One region of the Streptomyces sp. NRRL F-5650 genome, then DNA from elsewhere that is predicted to be linked to it. Evidence: riboswitches for the same ligand, from Rfam matches in the RefSeq annotation. Region 1 holds a riboswitch; the other holds the start of a gene.

Region 1 (3,400 bases):
TGCCGGGCCATCCGCCGTGCGGGTGGGGGTGCGCCTGTGCCGGGAAGTCCATCTGCCTGCCTACCGCCTGCCTGGTACCGCTGTTCGTGGCTGAATCGTGGCTGAAAGGCTAACCCGTTCGGCCCCGCCGTCCCGCCCTGCCTCAGCCCGTGAAGGCGATCCGGCGCAGGGTGCCGGCCGCCGCCCGGTCGAGGACCACCGCCGAGGCGCAGCCCGCGGGCAGGACGCCCGCCGTCACCGCCCGCAGCAGACGGGAGTTGGCCGCGCGGTGCCGCAGGAACGCGTACCGCGACACGCCCCGGCCGCGCTCGCGCTGGCCGGCCAGGGCCTCGTCGGCGGGGACGTCGAGGAGCAGCAGGTGCAGGGCGGCGCCCCGGCGGCGGGCCTCGCGGGCGAGCCAGCCCCGGACCCATGCCTGGGTGCCGCAGTCGTGCACGACCACGCCCTCGCCGGAGCGCAGCGCGCGGCGCAGTCCGGTGTAGTGGGCGAGGCGGACGAGGGGGCGGTAGAGCCCGTACGGGAGCAGGCGCGGCACGCGGCCGTCCCAGCGGTCGCGGGTGTCCTGGGAGTCGATGCGCAGGCCGCGCACGGTGCGCCGCATCAGCGTGGACTTGCCGCTGCCGGGCAGGCCGGTGATCACCACCAGGTCCCGGGGTCCGAAGAGCAGGGCGTGCGGGCTGCGGCCGTCGCGGTCCCTCAGGTCGCGGACGACGGGTGCGGTCAGTGGGGCGCATGCCTCGGGGGCCGGGGCGACGGGCTGCTTGGGCAGCGCGAGTCCCGAGGTCGTGGCGTACGCCGTGGTCCTGTTCACCGTGATCGTCCTCCCCTGGGGCGGTTCACGAGTCCCTCCCCGCCGAGTGTAAAGAGAAGGTAATGCGCCGGTCTCGCGTTTTCGTTCGCTTACTGCCACAAGCCGGTTACAAGAACAGCTCTGCCCACGGATCGCCGGGCCGTGCAATGATGGCCGCGCCAACTGCATACCGGCCGTTTGAATCCGCGCGGGAGAGTCCCCGGCCGCGCCGGGGCGCCGAAGGAGCAAGTCCCTCCCTTGAATCTCTCAGGCACCGTTACCGCGCGGGCGAGGCACATCTGAAAAGCGGACCGCCCGACGGCGGTCCCACCCAAGGTGCAAGCCCTGATCGCCGTACTCCGGTGGCCGTGGCGAACCTCTCAGGTTCCGATGACAGATGGGGAGGACCGACCTCGCCACGTCCTGTCCTGGGAGACGACCGACCGATGAGCAGTACCGAACCGCGCCGTACCGCGCTCGACGCCACGCATCGCGCGCTGGGCGCGACGATGACCGACTTCGCGGGCTGGGACATGCCCCTGCGCTACGGCTCCGAGCGCGAGGAGCACCTCGCGGTGCGCACCCGCGCCGGTCTCTTCGACCTCTCGCACATGGGTGAGATCACCGTCACCGGGCCGCAGGCGGCAGAACTGCTGGACTTCGCGCTGGTCGGCAACATCGGCACCGTGAAGCCGGGCCGGGCCCGCTACACCATGATCTGCCGCGAGGACGGCGGCATCCTGGACGACCTGATCGTCTACCGGCTCGACCACACCGCGTACATGGTGGTCGCCAACGCCTCCAACGCCCAGGTCGTGCTGGACGCGCTGACCGAGCGGGCGGCCGGCTTCGACGCCGAGGTGCGCGACGACCGCGACGCCTACGCGCTGCTGGCGGTGCAGGGCCCCGAGTCCCCGGGCGTCCTCGCCTCGCTCACCGACGCCGACCTGGACGGCCTGAAGTACTACGCCGGCCTGCCCGGCACGGTCGCGGGCGTCCCGGCGCTGATCGCCCGCACCGGCTACACCGGCGAGGACGGCTTCGAGCTGTTCGTGGAGCCGGAGCACGCCGTGGATCTGTGGGAGGCGCTGATCCGGGCGGGCGAGGGCGTCGGTCTCGTCCCGTGCGGCCTGTCCTGCCGGGACACGCTCCGCCTGGAGGCGGGCATGCCGCTGTACGGCAACGAGCTGTCGACCGCGCTGACGCCCTTCGACGCCGGGCTCGGCCGGGTCGTGAAGTTCGAGAAGGAGGGCGACTTCGTCGGGCGCGCCGCGCTGACCGAGGCCGCCTCCCGGGCGGAGCAGAACCCGCCCCGCGTCCTGGTGGGCCTGGTCGCCGAGGGCCGCCGCGTCCCGCGCGCCGGGTACCGGGTGGTCGCGGGCGGCGAGGTGATCGGCGAGGTCACCTCCGGCGCCCCGTCCCCGACGCTGGGCAGGCCCATCGCCATGGCGTACGTCGACCCCGCGCACGCGGCCCCTGGCACGGAGGGCGTCGGCGTGGACATCCGGGGCAGCCACGAGCCGTACGAGGTCGTGGCGCTGCCGTTCTACAAGCGCCGGAAGTAGACCCGTGGGCGGGACCGGGGCGGCACCGCACCCCGCACCGCCGGCGGCTCCCCCTCACCCTTTCCACCCCCTTCCCCAGACACTTCCTCGCGTACAGGAGAATTCAGGCCATGAGCAACCCCCAGCAGCTTCGCTACAGCAAGGAGCACGAGTGGCTGTCGGACGCCGTGAACGGCGCCTCGACGGTCGGCATCACGGAGCACGCGGCCAACGCGCTCGGTGACGTCGTCTTCGTGCAGCTTCCCGGCGTCGGCGACTCGGTGACCGCGGGCGAGACCTGCGGCGAACTGGAGTCGACCAAGTCCGTCTCCGACCTGTACTCCCCCGTCTCCGGCGAGGTCGCCGAGGTCAACGAGGACGTCGTCAACGACCCGTCGCTGGTGAACAGCGCCCCCTTCGAGGGCGGCTGGCTGTTCAAGGTGAAGGTCACGGACGAGCCGGCCGACCTGCTCTCCGCCGACGAGTACACCGCCTTCACCGCCGGCTGAGGAGTCCCGCCCGCATGTCGCTTCTGAACACGCCCCTGCACGAACTGGACCCGGACGTCGCCGCCGCCGTCGACGCCGAGCTGGACCGCCAGCAGTCCACCCTCGAGATGATCGCCTCGGAGAACTTCGCACCCGTCGCGGTCATGGAGGCCCAGGGCTCGGTCCTGACCAACAAGTACGCCGAGGGCTACCCCGGCCGCCGATACTACGGCGGCTGCGAGCACGTCGACGTGGTCGAGCAGATCGCCGTCGACCGGGTCAAGGCGCTCTTCGGCGCCGAGCACGCCAACGTCCAGCCGCACTCGGGCGCCCAGGCCAACGCGGCCGCGATGTTCGCGCTGCTCAAGCCCGGCGACACGATCATGGGTCTGAACCTCGCCCACGGCGGGCACCTGACCCACGGCATGAAGATCAACTTCTCCGGCAAGCTCTACAACGTCGTCCCCTACCACGTGGGCGACGACGGCCAGGTGGACATGGCCGAGGTGGAGCGCCTCGCCAAGGAGAGCAAGCCGAAGCTGATCGTGGCCGGCTGGTCGGCCTACCCGCGTCAGCTC
Region 2 (3,400 bases), on a different contig from region 1:
ACGCAGCAGCGCCTCGGGCAGCGCGTCCGCGGCCTCCGCGTCCAGCGCCTCGACGTCGCCCTCCACGCCGAACGCGCTCCACACGCCGCCCACCTGGGCCCGGGTGGTGGTCTCGTCGCAGGCGAAGGAGACGTGGTCGGCGTCGACGAGCCGCAGGTTGATGCCGCTCTCCCGGGCGGCGTGGACGACCGCGTCGGCCCGGCCGGGCACCCGCGCCGTGACGGTGTCGAAGTAGGCGCCGTGCACGATCTCGACACCGCCCGCGGCGAGCCCCGCGGCGGTGATCGTGGCGTAGCGGTGCGTGCGGCGGGCGATGGCCCGCAGTCCCTCGGGGCCGTGGTAGACGGCGTACATGCCGGCCATGACGGCGAGCAGCACCTGCGCGGTGCAGATGTTGCTGGTGGCCTTCTCACGACGGATGTGCTGCTCGCGGGTCTGCAGGGCGAGGCGGTAGGCCTTGTGGCCGTCCGCGTCCACGGAAACGCCGACCAGGCGGCCGGGCAGGCTGCGGGCGAACTTCTCGTGCACCGCCATGTAGCCGGCGTGCGGTCCGCCGAAGCCCATCGGCACGCCGAAGCGCTGGGTGGTGCCCACTGCGATGTCCGCGCCCAGCTCGCCGGGCGAGGTGAGCAGGGTGAGGGCGAGCAGGTCGGCGGCGACGGTCACGAGCGCGCCCAGCTCGTGCGCCCGGTCGATCACCGGCTTGATGTCCCGCACGGCACCGGAGGCGCCCGGGTACTGGACGAGGACGCCGTTGATCTCGCGCTCGGTGACCTCGGCGGGGATGCCCTCGCTCAGGTCGGCGACGACGACCTCGACACCGGTCGGCTCGGCCCGGGTCCGTATCACCGCGACGGTCTGGGGCAGGGCGTCCGCGTCGACCAGGAACAGCCCCTTCTTGTTCTTGCCCATGCGCCGGGACAGGGCCATCGCCTCGGCGGCGGCGGTGCCCTCGTCGAGCAGCGAGGCGCCGGAGGTGGGCAGGCCGGTCAGCTCGGCGACCATCGTCTGGAAGTTCAGCAGGGCCTCGAGCCGCCCCTGGGAGATCTCCGGCTGGTACGGGGTGTACGCCGTGTACCAGGCCGGGTTCTCCATGACGTTGCGCAGGATGACCGGCGGGGTGAAGGTGCCGTAGTAGCCGAGGCCGATCATGGAGTCGAGGACCTGGTTGCGGTCGGCCAGGGAGCGCAGCTCGGCCAGGACCTCGGCCTCGGAGCGCCCGCCCGGCAGGTCGAGCCGGTCGGCGTTCTTGATCACGTCCGGCACGGCGGCGGCCGTCAGTTCGTCGAGCGAACCGTAACCGACCTGCGCGAGCATCTTGGCCCGGGCCTCGTGGTCGGGGCCGATGTGGCGCTGCTCGAAGGGCATGGCCTGTTCGAGTTCGGAGAGCGGGGTGCGAGGGGCGGTCATGTGCGGAGGCCTCCTGGTCTGACGACCTTCGTGGGGCACCACGGCGCGGGTACCCGGACGGCCTCCCCCTCTGTCATCTCAACCTGAGAGCTTCACCGGTCGGGCCCTTGGGCCCTCCCGGCTTTCACCGTCGGTGAGAGCGGAAGCCGTCGACACCCGCCCTGCTTTCCAGAGTGACCTCGTCCGTGCGGTACGTGAGCCTGAGAGATTCCGGGGAGGATTTGCTCCTTCGGCGCCTCCGGTGGTGTCCGGAGGACTCTCCCGCGCGGGGTCAGCAGCCGTTTGCCAGCGTACCAGCGACGTACTCCCACGGACCTCGAGTGGCCGACCGGCCACATGTGCTCTTTTGTAGTACTTACGGATGGTTAGGCGGCTGGTGTGCGACCCCAGTGCGGCCCAGTGGTGCGATCAAGTGGAGGGCCCCGTGCGTACTGACATTGATCCGCGGAACCTGATCGGCCGCAAGGCGTTCGACCGCGACGGCGCCAGGATCGGCACCGTCGACGAGGTCTACCTCGACGACGCCACCGGCGTCCCCGAGTGGGCGGCGATACGGACCGGTCTCTTCAGCCGGGACGCCTTCGTCCCCCTGGAGCCCAGCGAGCTGGTGGACGGCACCCTGCGCGTGCCCTTCGACCGGTCCCTGATCAAGGAGGCGCCGGACTTCGGCGTCGGCCGCCACCTCTCGCCGGAGCAGGAACTCCAGCTCTACCACCACTACGGCCTGGACGTCGCGGCCGCTCCCCCGCCCCCCGACCACGACTTCGGCAAGCTGGCCGGCAAGGGCAACGACGACGGCTGACACGGCCCCGCGCTACCCGCCCGTCCGTCCCGCGGGGACGACCAGCGGGAGTGGCTCGGCCGGGCTCAGCTCCGGGTCGTCCACGGCGAACGTCCGCACCCGCCCGACCCCGGAGTACGGCGTCTCGAACCGCACGGTGACCCGCCCCAGACCGCTGCCCTGCACCCACCCGTGACCGAGCCGGGCGTGCCGCACGTCGTGCCCCGCCGGCCACCGGCGCTCGGCGGGCGAGGGGCCGGGCTCCTCGACCGGCTCGGCCGTTGCGGGCTCCTGGTCCGGCTCCTCGGTCCGCTCCCCCGCCGCCTGCGCGAACAGGTCCTCCTGCGTGTAGTCGGCGAGCCCGCTGACGCCCACCCCGAGCAGCCGCACGCCGCCCGTGGTGTCCACGGAGTCCAGCAGTCTGGCCGCGGCCTCCGAGACCACCGCCGGGTCGTCGGTGGGCCCGCGCAGCGTCTCGGAGCGCGTCAGCGTGGAGAAGTCGTACCTGCGCACCTTGAGCACGATGGTCCGCCCGGACAGACCGGAGGCGCGCAGCCTCCGCACGCAGCGGTCCGCGAGCCGCCCCACCTCGACGCCGACCCGCACCCGGTCGTGGATGTCCACGTCGTAGGTGTCCTCGACCGAGACGGACTTGGTCTCCCGCTCGGCCACCACCGGCCGCTCGTCCCGCGCCAGCGCCATGGCGTACAGCGCGTGCCCGTGCGCCTTGCCCAGCAGCCGCACCAGCTCGTCCTCGCCCGCCTCGGCGATCTCGCCGACCGTGGTGATCCCCGCCCGGCGCAGGTGGTCCCCCGTGGCGGGTCCCACCCCGGGCAGCGTCCGCACGGTCATCGGCTCCAGCATGGCCCGCTCCGTCCCCGGCGGGATGAGGACCAGTCCGTCGGGCTTGGCCTCCTCGGAGGCGATCTTGGCCAGCATCTTGGAGGCGGCGAGCCCGACGGAGCCGGTGAGGCCGGTGACGGCGCGGATGTCCACGCGCAGCCTCGCCCCGGCCAGCCGCGCCGACTCCGCGTCCCAGGCCGCCCCACCGGCCTCCAGGTCGACGAAGGCCTCGTCCAGGCTCAGCGGCTCCACCAGGGGCGACAGCTCCCGCAGCAGCCCCATGACCTGCTCGCTGATCGACCGGTACAGCTCGAAGCGCGGCACGAGGTACGCGGCGTGGGGGGCGAGCCGGCGGGCCTGGCCCAT

The links. Region 1 has a riboswitch for glycine ahead of gcvT (glycine cleavage system aminomethyltransferase GcvT). Riboswitches for the same ligand answer to the same signal wherever they lie in the genome.
Region 2: it holds a riboswitch for glycine, as region 1 does, so the genes downstream of both, gcvP (aminomethyl-transferring glycine dehydrogenase) here and gcvT (glycine cleavage system aminomethyltransferase GcvT) in region 1, are expected to answer to the same signal.

What each region holds. Positions count from the first base shown of each region.
Region 1 is NZ_JOGV01000011.1:40,611-44,010, reverse strand. Features, by position in the region: gene IG88_RS0112915 (enhanced serine sensitivity protein SseB) at 1-52, opposite strand, end outside; gene IG88_RS0112910 (AAA family ATPase) at 143-811, opposite strand; glycine riboswitch at 990-1,083, shown strand; gene gcvT (glycine cleavage system aminomethyltransferase GcvT) at 1,237-2,355, shown strand; gene gcvH (glycine cleavage system protein GcvH) at 2,466-2,843, shown strand; gene glyA (serine hydroxymethyltransferase) at 2,858-3,400, shown strand, end outside.
Region 2 is NZ_JOGV01000001.1:9,108-12,507, reverse strand. Features, by position in the region: gene gcvP (aminomethyl-transferring glycine dehydrogenase) at 1-1,410, opposite strand, end outside; glycine riboswitch at 1,589-1,684, opposite strand; gene IG88_RS40095 (PRC-barrel domain-containing protein) at 1,835-2,212, shown strand; gene IG88_RS0100055 (DNA polymerase IV) at 2,225-3,400, opposite strand, start outside.